4 regions of the Streptomyces sp. NPDC034103 genome follow, and region 3 is predicted to be linked to each of the others. Evidence: riboswitches for the same ligand, from Rfam matches in the RefSeq annotation. Region 3 holds a riboswitch; each other region holds the start of a gene.
What was found. A riboswitch is a leader RNA that binds a small molecule or an ion and turns the genes downstream of it on or off. The one in region 3 is predicted to bind cyclic di-AMP.

Region 1 (3,247 bases), on a different contig from region 3:
GGTCTTGCCGGAGCCGGCGCCGGCCACGATGAGCAGCGGGGTGCCGGAGTGCTCGACGGCGGCGCGCTGGTTCTCGTTGAGCCCCTCGACGAGGGCTGCCGCGTCCAGGACCGGGCGGGCGGCGCCGTCGCGGTAGTAGCCGTCCCGGTCCGGTGGCACGTCGAACTTCCCGCCGAACAGATCGTCCGGAACGGGTTCCGGTCCGTGCTCGTCCTCGGGCGGCGGCGGGTGCTCCTCCTCGCGGCCCTTAGGGGCCTGGAGGTCCGCCAGGAAGCTGTCATCAAAGAGGCTGCTCATCGCTCTCCGAGTCTAGGGCTCCCCACTGACACCCCGCCGCCACCCCGAGAAGTCGCGGGAAAGACAGCCCGCGGGCCCGCGCACAGGACCTGACCGCCCCGAGGCCCCCTCGCCCTCCGTGACCGTCCGGCCACGGCTCGCGACCAGGCAGGCCGAGGCGCAGATCTTGCCGTCGGACCCGAAGACAGCAGATCTTGCCGTCGGACCCGAAGACAGCAGATCTTGCCGTCGGACCCGAAGGCAGGGGAAGACCCGAAGACAGGGGAAGACAGGGGCGGCGCACGCCCCACAGCTCGCCGTGAGCGGGCACAGGCGCCGGTCACGCCGCCCGGGCGACCGCGGCGCGGCGGGAAGCCGGCGGCCGGGCACGGCCACTCCGCCAGAAATGCGAACAAGCCCCGCCAGATCGGCCCGCATTGCCCGCGCCCTGCCGCGCCCCGCCCCAAGGTCACGAAAATGTATCGGGCATATCGACCATCAACCTTCACAGGGGCCACGCGAGTTGGCTACCGTGCCGGGCAGGCCGTACGACCCCCACCGGCGAACGTCGCCGGGCCGCGCGGCCTCCGCCGAGTCCGGTACGCCTCTCCAGGCAGCCGGAGCCGGGGACCCACACCGATCCGGGGTGAATCGGCCCCACTCCCCTCCGGGGACGGCCGTAGGGCACACCTTCCGAAGCACCCGCCCGAACCCGACAGCTAACTCGGTAGGCGGAGCATGGAAGGAGTCGCCGACCTTGGCGTCGCACCGCAAGTCGTCCGCCGCGGGAGGCATACGCACCCCCGCTCTCGCCACGGCCGCCCTCACCTCCGTGGCACTGCTCTCCCAGACGGCCACCGCCGCCCCCTCGACCGACGACAAGCCGAGCATCGAGGAGGTCGAGAAGAAGGTCGACGACCTCTACCGCCAGGCGGAGTCGGCGACCGAGAAGTACAACGCGACCAAGGAGAAGACCGCCAAGCAGCGCAAGGAGGTCGACACCCTCCTCGACGACGTCGCCAAGCGCACCCAGAAGCTCAACGAGGCCCGCGAGGAACTCGGCACCTTCGCCGCGGCCCAGTACCGCACCGGCGCCTCCGCGCCCGACACGGCGACCTTCCTGCTCGCGGACTCCCCGCAGGACTACTTCGACCAGACGCAGCTGATGGGCCGTATGACGTCCCGCCAGAAGGGCGCGGTCGACGACTACGTCACCGAGCAGGCCGCGACGATGAAGAAGCGTCAGGAGGCCACCCAGAGCCTCGAGACGCTCACCGACACACAGAGCGACCTCAAGACCGCCAAGGCGACCGTCCAGAAGAAGCTCTCCGACGCGCGCGAGCTGCTGTCGCGGCTGACCGCCGAGGAGAAGGCGCGGCTCGCGGCGATCGAGAAGGAGAAGCGGGAGGAGGCCGCCCGCAAGGCCGCGGAGCTGGCGAAGCAGCAGGCGGCGGAGCAGAAGGCGGCGAAGGAGGAGGCCGCGGCCCAGGGGGTGGCGAGCGGCTCGTCGTCCTCCTCCCCCTCGCAGACCACGGACCCCTCGCAGACCACAGACTCCTCGTACGCCACCAAGGCCGAGAAGGCGCTCGCCTACGCCCGCTCACAGATCGGCAAGCCGTACGTCTGGGGCGCCACCGGCCCCGACTCCTACGACTGCTCCGGCCTCACCCAGGCCGCCTGGAACGCCGCCGGCATCTCCCTGCCGCGCACCACCTACGACCAGGTGAACGCCGGCACCACGGTCTCCCTCTCCAACGCCCGGCCCGGCGACCTCGTCTTCTTCTACGACGATGTCACCCACGTCGGCATCTACATCGGCAACGGCAAGATGATCCACGCGCCGAAGCCGGGGGCGTACGTACGCGAGGAGTCCCTCTTCTACGACGGTGAGTCGGCGATCCACAGCGTGGTGCGGCCGGCCTGACGCGCGGCACGGCCGGCGATCCACAAGCGTGGTGCGGCCGGCCTGACGCGCGGCGCGGCCCTGGCGTCAGTGACCTCCCCGGTTCTCGACACAGGGCCCCTCGCCGGGCTGCGGCTCGGCGTAGACGCCGTGCACCTCGCCGGTCAGCTCGTCCTTCGTCACCCGCCCCGACACGCACACGACGCCCGTGTAGACGGCGTAGTAGCCGTTCCCCACGGAGACCCCGTGCTCCTCGCCGCAGCCGAGGCGCGCCAGCGCGGTCTCGACGCGCTCATCACTGAAGCTCCCGTACTCCCCCGAACCGCCCTCCTTCCTGACCTTCGCCAGCTCCGCGAGGATGAGTTCCGCCGACGCCTGCCCGCTGGCCTGCTGCTCCGCGCTGAGGGAGGTCCGCATGCGGTACGCGTGGTTGTCGGCGTAGTTCGGGGGCTGATCGATGTTCTCCTCCGGCGTGGCGGTGTCGGCACGGGGGCTCGGCGACGAGGGCACCGCCACGGGCGTCTTCGCGGCCTGGGCGCACCGGGGCGGGGGCGGATAGGAGGGCGAGGCGCTGCCCGAGCGCGCGCCGGGGCTCGACTCCGCCCCCACACCACCCTTCTGGCTTCCGCACGCCGTCACCGTGAGCGCGATGAGGGCGGCGACTACGGCGGCTGTGGCGGCCGGGGCAGCTGTGGCTGGTCTTCCGAAGGACATGGGCAGAGTCTCGCGGGGCGGAGGCCGAGTGTCATGAGCGCAACTACTCAGATCCCCGCCGCTGCTCCGCCCTCCTGGCCGGGCTTCCCCGAGGGCGGTCCCTGCCCGCACCCTCTGCGTGCGGCGCGCGCCCCAGTCCTGCCCGGCGCCCGCGCGCACTTCTCCGCGCACGCGCGCGTGCCCCGCCCTCGCCTCCTCCCGCGCTCCTTAGCATCGCCCCCATGTCCGGTCCCGCCGCTCACCTCCCGCGCTCCCCCCTCCGCGTCTGGTGGGCCCAGCGGCCGCCTGCCGCCGGAGCGGCCGTGATGGCGACCGGCATCCTGAGGTCCAGGGCACCGCGAGTACGAAGGCCCA
Region 2 (3,247 bases), on a different contig from region 3:
AGGACTGGCGGCTGTCCCATCTGCACGGCCGCTGGGCCGCCGAGTCCCGGCTGACCAGCGCGCCGCTCACCTACGGCGAGCAGGTCATCGGCAGCCGCCGCGGCCACACCGGGCACCAGCACCTGCCGTGGGTGGCGCTGGACACCGACGCCACCGAGGAGCGCGGCGAAGTGTACGGCTGCGCTCTCGGCTGGTCGGGCTCCTGGCGGATCACCGTGGCCCAACTCCTGGACGCGCGTGTGCAGATCACCGGCGGCGCCGGGTACGACGAGTCGGGTCTGCTGCGGCTGGCGGCGGGGGAGACCTTCACCACGCCCGTCTTCGCCGGACTGTGGAGCGACGGCGGCTTCGGGGGCGCGAGCCGGGCCTGGCACGCGTACCAGCGGACGTACGTCGTCCCGGACGCGGACCGGGACCGGCCGGTGCTGTTCAACTCCTGGGAGGCCACCGAGTTCGACATCTCCGAGGAGCAGCAGGAGGCGCTCGCCCGGCGCGCCGCGGACATCGGCGTCGAGCTCTTCGTGGTCGACGACGGCTGGTTCGGCGCCCGTACCAGCGACCGCGCCGGGCTCGGCGACTGGGCGCCCAACCCGGACCGCTTCCCCGGAGGCCTGAAGCCGCTGGCCGACCAGGTGCACGCGCTCGGCATGCAGTTCGGGATCTGGGTCGAGCCGGAGATGGTCAACGCGGACAGCGATCTGTACCGGGCGCACCCGGACTGGGTCCAGTACCAGCCGGGACGAAAGCGGACGGAATTCCGCAATCAGCTCGTACTGAACCTGGCGCGCGAGGACGTCCAGGAGTACCTGTTCGGCCGGCTCGACGCCCTCCTGGCCGGCGCCCCGATCGACTACGTGAAGTGGGACTTCAACCGCAGCTTCACCGACGCCGGCTGGCCCGGCGAGCCGTATCCGCAGCGGCTCTGGGTCGACCACGTGCACGCCTTCTACGCCCTGCTGGACCGGCTCAGGGCGGCCCACCCGGACGTCGCCTTCGAGTCCTGCTCGGGCGGCGGCGGCCGGATCGACCTCGGTGTGCTGAGCCGGACCGACCAGGTGTGGACCTCCGACAACACCGATCCGCTGGACCGGCTCGCCATCCAGCACGGCTTCAGCCAGATCCACCCCGCGCGCGTGATGGCCGCCTGGGTGACCGACAGCCCGAACGCCATGCTCAACGGCCGGGTCAGCTCGCTGCGGTTCCGGTTCGTCAGTGCCATGGCCGGGGTGCTCGGCGTGGGCGGCGACCTCACCCGGTGGACCGAGGAGGAGCTCGCCGAGGCCCGTGAGTGGGTGGAGCTCTACAAGGAGATCCGGCCCCTGGTGCAGCGCGGCGACCAGTACCGGCTGCGGCCGCCGCGGGGCGGGCTGAGCGCCGTGCAGTACGTCCTCGGGGACGAGACCGTGGTCCTCGCCTCGCTCCAGGCGCAGAGCTACGGCGAGCCGGTGCCGGCGCTGCGGCTGCGGGGGCTCGATCCGGCGGCGTCGTACGAATGCCTTGAAACGGGCGAAATCCACAGAGGGGCTGTATTGCTGCATCACGGACTTCGCGTCGGCTTGCGGGGCGATTTGGATGCGACAGTTCTTCGGTTGCGCCGCATCTGAGCCTTCTGTCCGAATTGGCGCCTTCATTCGTGTTGCGATGCGTTCATTCCAACTCGCTCTGGAATAGCGGGACCTGTGAATCGGGCACGTGAGGAGCGTCATACCCGTGACGGTGCGTCGCCCGTCATGTTCACGTAATCTCCATGTTTTTCCTGGGGTTTGGAGGGGTGGAGGCGGACGTAATTCACGCACGGTGACCGGTAATTCCCACAGGGGATCACGAGGAACGCATTCACCTGGAACCTCTTACTTGTCCCTTTGCGTCCTGCTCGCTTACGTTCGCCATCCATCCGGACGGACGCCCAATCCTGCCGCCGCCCGGAGTCCCCACTACTCACCCGTGAACGGCAGGAGCGGGGGACCCACAGGTACAACTGCCTGTTCCGGTCTCCGGAACGGCTAGGGGTTAAGCCGCACCTCGGTGCGGCCGGGCATCTCCAGCTCGCACCCGACAGCTCACCTCGTAGGCGCCGGAGAGGAATTCGCCATGCCCGCGAAGGGTAAGCACCGCCGTCCGAAGGCCCAGCGCCTGACCCGCTCGATCGCCGTCGCCGGTACCGGCGGAGCGGCACTCGCCCTCCCGCTGATGGGTGCCGCGGGTGCCCACGCGGCCCCCTCACAGTCCGCTGCGCAAAAGGCCGTCCAGTCCCTTCCGGCCGCCGAGAAGACGGCTGTCGACAAGGTGGCGGAGAAGAAGAGCGCCGCGAACACCGCGACCGTGCGCACCTATTCGGTGCGGGCCGGTGACTATCTTTCGAAGATCGCCGACGAGCAGAACGTCAGCGGCGGCTGGCAGAAGCTCTACTCCGACAACCGCGAAATCGTCGGCTCCGACCCGTCGCTGATCCACCCCGGTCTGAAGCTGACCCTCGGCAAGAAGGCCGCGGCGAGCACGGAGAAGTCGGCGGACACGTCCACGAGCACCCGGAAGTCCTCGTCCTCCGCGTCCGGTTCGTCCTCGAAGGCCTCCTCGAAGTCGAGCACGACGGCCGCCACCCAGAGCAGCGAGTCGACCGGCGCGAGCAGCAGCGCCGGCGGCTTCACGCTCCCGGTCGCCGGTGCCACCGTCGGCACGCCGTACCGCATGGCCGGCAGCATGTGGTCCAGCGGGTACCACACCGGCGTCGACTTCGTCGTCCCGACCGGTACCTCGCTCAAGGCCGTCGGCGCCGGCACGGTCGTCTCCGCCGGCTGGGGCGGCGCGTACGGCAACCAGGTCGTCATCAAGCTCGCCGACGGCTACTACGCCCAGTACGCCCACCTGTCCTCGCTCTCGGTCTCGTCCGGCCAGACCGTCTCCGCGGGCCAGCAGGTCGGACTCTCCGGCGCGACCGGCAACGTCACCGGTCCGCACCTGCACTTCGAGATCCGCACCACCCCGGACTACGGCTCGGACGTGGACCCGGTCGCCTACCTCCGCGCGAAGGGCGTCTCCGTCGGCTGACCCCCACTCCACGTGCCACCGAAGGCCGGACCCCGATCCCCGGGTCCGGCCTTCGGTGTTGCCGTGGGTGCGTTCGTGACCGCGGCGTTGCGTTCCTGTGGCGCGGGTGCCCGGGGCATCGACAGGAAGGGGTGGGTGAGGGCAGGGTGATCCTCGCCGCCGAGCAAGCGCTTTCTATCCTCGCTCGCCGATACGCGCA
Region 3 (3,247 bases):
AGCCCGGCACCGGTGCGCAAGGCACGCAGTTCGGCGCCCAGTTTCCGGCGGCGTACCGCGGGACCGTGCTGCATGGGCTACTCCCTACTCCTTCCGGGCCGCCCAAATACGGTTTTCCGTCGGAGAGTTCACCGCTTCGAGCGACAGATATATGCATATCTTGGTGGATCGGCACCGTGACCGGCCCGGTGATGGCAGTCTGGCGATGAAGCACCAGTCCGGGACCGTACTCGACCCATCCGCTCCGTGTCGGACCAGGTCCCGTGGGAAAGGGACGGCGTCGCCATGGCAGACCATCTGGAAGCATCCGTCACTCTGCCGAGCGATCCCGCCTCGGTCTCCGCGGCTCGCACATACGTCCTCGGCACCCTGGGGGAATGGGGTCTGCCGGCCGACACCGAGGTGGCCGAGGCGATCCGGCTCATCGTCTCCGAACTCACCACCAACGCCGTCCAGCACACCTTGGGGCAGTCGCCCACCTTCACGGTGGACATCCAGCTGGACCGCGACGAACACCTGCGTATCGGGGTCACCGACAGCCACCCCCGCTTCCCCAAGCGGCTGCCGGCCGCGGTCCAGCAGGACAACGGCCGCGGCATGGTGATCATCCGCTGGCTGACCGCGGAGTGCGGCGGCAAGCTGAGAGTCCGGCCCACCCGCGAGGGGGGCAAGACCGTCTCCATCGAACTCCCCTGGGTGGTCCCGGCCGAGCCGGTCTCCGCGGCGGGTCAGCAGGAGCCGTGAAAGAGGGCGCCCCGAGTCCTCGGAGGCGCCCTTCAGGGGCCGTCGACGACCCGTGCGGGTGACGGCGGGTCAGGCCGCCCTCACCCGCACGGGGTGGGTCACTTGACCCGGCCGTACCAGACGCTCTTGGTCCAGATCTTCTGAAGCTTCACGACCTCCCCACTCTTCGGGGAGTGCCAGATCTTGCCCTTACCGGCGTAGATGCCGACGTGGTACACGCTGGAGCCGGAGTGGAAGAACACGAGGTCTCCGGCCTTGCGGTTCCCCGCGGAGATATGGCGGGTCTTGTTGTACTGCTGGGCCGCCGTACGGGGCAGCTTCTTGCCCGCCTTCTTGAACGAGTACAGCGTGAGCCCGGAGCAGTCGAACCGGTGCGGTCCCGCGGCGCCGTACTTGTACGGGGAGCCTTTTTTGGAAGCCGCTACCTGAAGTGCCTTCGTCGACGATGTGGCCGCCTCGGCGTCGGAGGCGACGCCCGGGACCACGATCGAGCCGCCCACGGCGGCGATGGTGAGAGCCGATGCCGTACCGGCCCGGACCATGAGCGACGGGACACGATTGAGCGCAGACATGCGCAACCCTTCGTCAGCCGCCTGTGAAGGATGACCTGTCGGATTCGGGCTGGCGAAGTTGCCCGGCCGCTGACGCGGCTTCACCCCAAGGGCTGCTCAGGCCCGGTCATGGCGTGACCGTCCCGGCGACCCGTCGTGCTTGGGTCCTCCACTCCTGCCGATCCACTCCTGTCGACCGGTCATCCAGGCGGCGGCAGGACTCGGCGTCCGCCCGGATCGCCCCGCCGCTGCGGCGGGGTCTTGTCGTCAGTCAGGGATCTTCACGCACTCCACGCCGAAAAACCCAATGGAATCGGGGATTTGTGGCGTTACTCACCACTCACCCGTTCGGGTGGACACTCGTCTGTTCGAGGGAGCGTCCAGGGGGGCGCGGGCCCCCGGACCAGCATCGGAGGTCCTCGTTCCGGGCTCGGGCTACCCGCGTTGCGCAACCTGAACGGCCCTGTCCGAGGAGAGGGGTCTACTCCAAAAGGGGGTACGTCTTTCGGTCCGTTTCAAGGCCGGTCCGGACCTCTCGGCAGGGTGCGGAACGTCCGGACCGGCCGCGGTCGCGGTCGCGTCAACTGTCGGAGGAGGGCGGCACGGTGACCCGGGCCGTGTGCCGCTCACCGTCGAGCACCCGCAGCGCCCGGGCCAGGGTCGGGGCGTGCAGCTCGGTCTCGCCGCGCTGATGCATGGTCACCAGCGCGTCACGCAGCTCGACGGCCTTCGTCACCAGCGCCTGGGCGGCCCGCAGTCCACGGTAGGTGTCCCCGTCGGGCGCCGGGTTGATCCGGCCGAGCAGGTCGACCGCGTCGAGGTAACGGTCGATCAACTCGCCCTCGGCACGCGTCAGCGCGGGCAGGGGAGGGAGCTCCGGCGGCAGCATCGCCCGCTCACCGGTCGCCGGGTGCGGGGCGGGGGGCCTTGCGGCTGGGGATGCTCCGGTCCACCAGGCCGTACTCCAGGGCCTCCTGGGCGTCGAGGACCTTGTCCCGCTCGATGTCCGCGGTGACCTGTTCGGGGGTGCGGCCGGTGTGCCGTACGAGCAGCTCCTCCAGAGGCCCGGACGCGCCCCAACTCCGCCGCCTGGACGGCGAGATCGCTCGCTTGTCCCTCCACGGGCTGCGGCAGGGAGACCGCCGAGGAACAGGTGATCAGCGCGGTCTCCGCCGTTCGCGAGGTCGCTGCCGCCCCTCGCGAACAGCAACGGTTCGGCATCACGGCGCACCACCACGGCCCCGGGGCCTCCTGAGGCATCGGGCTCCCTGAGCCTTCGTCGGGGCTCCCCCGAGCCTTTCCGGACGCGCGAGGGCCGTGCGCCGACCGGGGCGCACGGTCCCGCTCGCGGCGGTGGTCCGTCAGCCGACGGGCGCGAGTTCCCGCTCGATCACGGGCTCGACGTCCTTCTTCCGCTCCTTGAGGGCGTTCCCCAGCAGCACGGCGCCGAGGCCGAGCGCCGCCCACCAGGCCAGGGTCAGGGCGGGACCCGTAGCGCCCGCGCCCTCGAAGTAGGCGACCGAGCGGGTCAGGGTCGCGCTCGCCCCCGGCGGCAGCCACTGCCCGATCGTGCCGACCGGCTCCGGCAGCATCTGCGGTGCCGAGGCCGCCCCGGACCACGGGTTGCCGAAGAGCATGACCGTGCCCGCGACGACGCCCACCCCGGCGGTGCCGAGCAGTGCCGCGAGCCCGGCGACCGCGCCGCTCACGGCCAGTACCGACAGCCCGAGCACCCCCGCCTCCGCCCACCAGTCACCCGTGAACACCCCGAGCCAGCTGTCGGCGACACCGGCGGCGACAGCGCCGACCAGTGCGGCGGTGCCGACCAGGACGGCCACGGCACGCGTCCCGCGCACCCCGGTGAACGTCACCAGCGCGCCCGCCGCCAGGCCGGCCAGGGCCAGGGGCAGCACGCCGGCGTTGAGGGCGGCGCCGCGCGGGTCCGCGGCCGG
Region 4 (3,247 bases), on a different contig from region 3:
CCTTCACCAGCTCGTCGAGCGCGCCGATGATCTCCTCGACCGGCACCTCGGGCTTGTCGAAGTGGGTGTAGTAGAGGTCGATGTGGTCGGTGCCGAGGCGGCTCAGCGAGGCGTCCGCGGCGGCCTTGATGTTGGCCGCGGTCAGGCCCTGGAAGTCGGGGTGCTGGCTGACCTTGGTGGCGATCACGAGGTCGTCGCGGTTGCCGCGGGCCCTGACCCAGTTGCCGATGATGGTCTCGGACTCGCCGCCGGCGTTGCCGTCGGCCCACGCCGAGTAGGAGTCGGCGGTGTCCACGAAGTTGCCGCCCGCGGCCGTGTAGGCGTCCAGGACGGCGAAGGACTGCGCCTCGTCGGCGGTCCAGCCGAAGACGTTGCCGCCGAGGGAGAGCGGGAAGACCTCGAGGTCGGACGTGCCCAGCTTGCGAAGAGAAGTCATGTGCAGGGTCAACGCCCGCGGGCGGGGCGCTCTTCCGCGACGGCCGCAAAGCAAACGCAAAACCGGCGGCCCTGACGTCGGGGGGTGTGCGTCAGGGCCGCCGGTGCTCAGGAAGGGTGGAGCCTCAGGGCGTGAGCCCCTTGCTGCGCAGCCACGCCATCGGGTCGATGCCGCCGGACGAACCGCCGGGGTGGACCTCCAGGTGCAGGTGCGCGCCCGTGACGTTGCCGGTCGCGCCCACGCGCCCGATCACGTCACCGGTGGCGACCTTCTGCCCCACGCTCACGCTGATCGAGGACTGGTGGGCGAACCACACCTCGGTGCCGTCGTCGAGGGTGAGGACGGTCTTGTAGCCGTACGAGCCGTCCCAGCCCGCCTGCGTGATGGTGCCGCTGTGGACCGCCTTGATGAGCGAGCCGGTGGGAGCGGCGAAGTCGAGACCCGTGTGGTAGCCGGAGGACCACAGGGAGCCGGCCTGCATATAGGTGGAGGTGATGGTGTACGAGGAGGTCGGCAGCGTGTACTGCTTGGCCAGCTCGGCCAGACGCTTGGCCTCGGCGGCCTTCTCGGCGTCCGCCTCCGCCTTCTTCTTCGCCTCGGCGGCGTCGTCCGCGGCCTTCTTCAGCGCGGCGGCCTCGGCCTTGGCGGCCTCGTCGGCGAGGGCGGTCTGGGTGGCGAGCTGTGCCCTGTCGGCGACCTGGGTCTGCTGGCTCTCGGCCTGCGCCATGATCCGGTTGCGCAGCGACTCGCCGGCGCCGGAGGTGGTGGAGGCCTGGATCGCGTCCGTGGTGGCCGTGGGGGCGGCCGTGGGGGCCGCGGCGAGGTCGCTCAGCACGGTGGCCGAGCCCTGCGGCGCCTCCTCCCCGCCCGACACGAACGGCAGGTCCGGCATCGAGAGGGAGACCGGCGGCTTGCCGGTGTTGGCGCTGGCCATGCCTGCCCCGCCGACGGCGGCTATGACGCCTACGCCCAGGACGGTGGAGCTGCGGGCGAATCCGCCGCTGCGCTGCTTGGTGACCCGGTGCTTTCCGCGTGCCGGTCGGACGGAGTCCTCGGTGGGATTCCAGACGTCCTGCGGACCCTCGTCGTGGTGGTAGCTGCCGTGGCCGAAGGCATCGGTGCTGCGCTGGCTCGGCACGTACGGGGCCTCGGGGGCAGGCGGGTTCGACGCCACGTGGGCGTACTCCTTTCCTTCCTTCTCGCCTACCGGGTTAGCTGACGGGTTCGGAGCAGGAAGGTCTCCTACGCGCGTATACCGACCGTGGTGCCACGGCGGCGTTCGCACGATTCACCCCAGGGTGGTGGTTCCCCGGCTCCCTTGCGGGATTAAGCGCGTGAGCACGGAGCCGTCTCTTGTGACGGCTGGGACGACCGCGCTGCGTTATCGAACGTTAATAGACCCGGGGTGTGGATTCCAAGCTGTTCCGCTTGATCATTAACCTTTCTCGCCAGGACGTACAGACCTATGAGCGGTGAAAATCGGGCGAGTTGACCACGCCTCAGCAGGTCCACCGGCGTTGACGGCACGTCAGTCGCCATGCGGAGGGCGCCCGACCGGTCACCGGATGTGACCATGTCACGGTCGGCGTACGGCGAGCAGCGCCATGTCGTCCGTCAGGGCACCCCCGGTGTGCCGGCGCACCTCCGCCGCGAGCGCGGACAGCAGCGCCCCCGGATCGCGGAAGGCGCGTCCCGCGAGCCGCGCCGCCGGGTCGTAGAACTCCCCGTGCCGGTCCCGGGCCTCGGAGAGCCCGTCGGTGTACAGCAGCAGCGTCGCCCCGACCGGGAAGGCGACCTCCTCGGCGCGGTCCGGCCAGGTCCCCAACTCGCCCATCCCGAGCGGCAGCGCGGCCTCGGCGGCGGGCAGCGACCGCACGGTGCCGTCGGGACACAGCAGCAGCGGCGGCGGATGGCCGCGGTTGAGGATCCGGACCAGCCCGTCACCGTGGGGCAGTTCGGCGAGGACGACGGTGGTGAACCCCTCGAAGGCGTCCAGCCCCTCGCGCCGGGTCCCCTCCCGGGCCAGCGCCCGCTCCAGCCGCCGCGCGACCGCCTCCAGGCCCGCCTCCTGCTCGGCGGCCTCCCGGAACGCCCCGATGACGACGGCGACGGCCGCCACCGCGCCCATGCCCTTGCCGCGCACGTCCCCCACCACCAGCCGTACCCCGTGGGGGCTGTCCTGGACGGCGTACAGGTCCCCGCCGATGAAGGCGTCCTGCTGCGCCGCCTCGTAGCGCACCGCGATGTCGAAGCCGGCGATCCGGTCGGCGGGGCCGGGCAGCACGGCCCGTTGGGCGGCCTCGGCGATCTCGCGCTGTGAGGCGAGCCGTTGGTCGCCGCGGTGCACCACCCGGTTGAGGACGGTGGCCAGCACGGCGACGGTGGCCACGGTGAGCACCTCGGTGAGGGCGTCCGCGTCCACCTGGAGGCCGTAGCGCAGATGCACGGCGAAGGCGGCGACCAGCGCCACGGCCCCGGTGGCCACGGTGCCGAGCAGCGGGTACAGGGGCGCGGCGACCAGCGGGGCGGCGGTGAAGAAGGGGATCGCGGTGAACGCGCGGGGGGTCAGGAGGTCGTAGAGGATCCCGCCGGCGATCAGTACGGCGGGCAGCATCCGCAAGAGGGCGGAGATGTGCCGCCCCTCCTCCGCCTCCTGGTCCACGCCCCCAGGTTTCCCGGAGCCGGGCGGGGCGGCGAGCGGTGTGGCCCGACCGGGGGAAACGCTCAGGGCCGGAGTCCATGAACTGGACTCCGGCCCTGGGCCTTCAGTAGCGGGGACAGGATTTGAACCTGCGACCTCTGGGTTATGAG

Region 1: it holds a riboswitch for cyclic di-AMP, as region 3 does, so the genes downstream of both, ACZ56U_RS25570 (C40 family peptidase) here and ACZ56U_RS27005 (C40 family peptidase) in region 3, are expected to answer to the same signal.
Region 2: it holds a riboswitch for cyclic di-AMP, as region 3 does, so the genes downstream of both, ACZ56U_RS19555 (M23 family metallopeptidase) here and ACZ56U_RS27005 (C40 family peptidase) in region 3, are expected to answer to the same signal.
Region 4: it holds a riboswitch for cyclic di-AMP, as region 3 does, so the genes downstream of both, ACZ56U_RS09310 (M23 family metallopeptidase) here and ACZ56U_RS27005 (C40 family peptidase) in region 3, are expected to answer to the same signal.

Annotation. Positions count from the first base shown of each region.
Region 1 is NZ_JBVISS010000011.1:236,573-239,819, forward strand. It holds gene pcrA (DNA helicase PcrA) at 1-297, opposite strand, end outside; cyclic di-AMP (ydaO/yuaA leader) riboswitch at 869-1,025, shown strand; gene ACZ56U_RS25570 (C40 family peptidase) at 1,034-2,200, shown strand; gene ACZ56U_RS25575 (hypothetical protein) at 2,267-2,893, opposite strand.
Region 2 is NZ_JBVISS010000008.1:230,127-233,373, reverse strand. It holds gene ACZ56U_RS19560 (alpha-galactosidase) at 1-1,604, shown strand, start outside; cyclic di-AMP (ydaO/yuaA leader) riboswitch at 1,930-2,089, shown strand; gene ACZ56U_RS19555 (M23 family metallopeptidase) at 2,092-3,048, shown strand.
Region 3 is NZ_JBVISS010000012.1:151,185-154,431, forward strand. It holds gene ACZ56U_RS26995 (helix-turn-helix domain-containing protein) at 1-74, opposite strand, end outside; gene ACZ56U_RS27000 (ATP-binding protein) at 286-744, shown strand; gene ACZ56U_RS27005 (C40 family peptidase) at 843-1,316, opposite strand; cyclic di-AMP (ydaO/yuaA leader) riboswitch at 1,320-1,516, opposite strand; gene ACZ56U_RS27010 (hypothetical protein) at 1,876-2,184, opposite strand; partial or broken gene ACZ56U_RS27015 (ATP-dependent Clp protease proteolytic subunit) at 2,192-2,432, opposite strand; partial or broken gene ACZ56U_RS27020 (prevent-host-death protein) at 2,431-2,550, shown strand; gene ACZ56U_RS27025 (ABC transporter permease) at 2,657-3,247, opposite strand, start outside.
Region 4 is NZ_JBVISS010000003.1:662,247-665,493, reverse strand. It holds gene ACZ56U_RS09315 (aldo/keto reductase) at 1-436, opposite strand, end outside; gene ACZ56U_RS09310 (M23 family metallopeptidase) at 561-1,610, opposite strand; cyclic di-AMP (ydaO/yuaA leader) riboswitch at 1,622-1,779, opposite strand; gene ACZ56U_RS09305 (PP2C family protein-serine/threonine phosphatase) at 2,013-3,098, opposite strand; tRNA gene ACZ56U_RS09300 (tRNA-Met) at 3,206-3,247, opposite strand, start outside.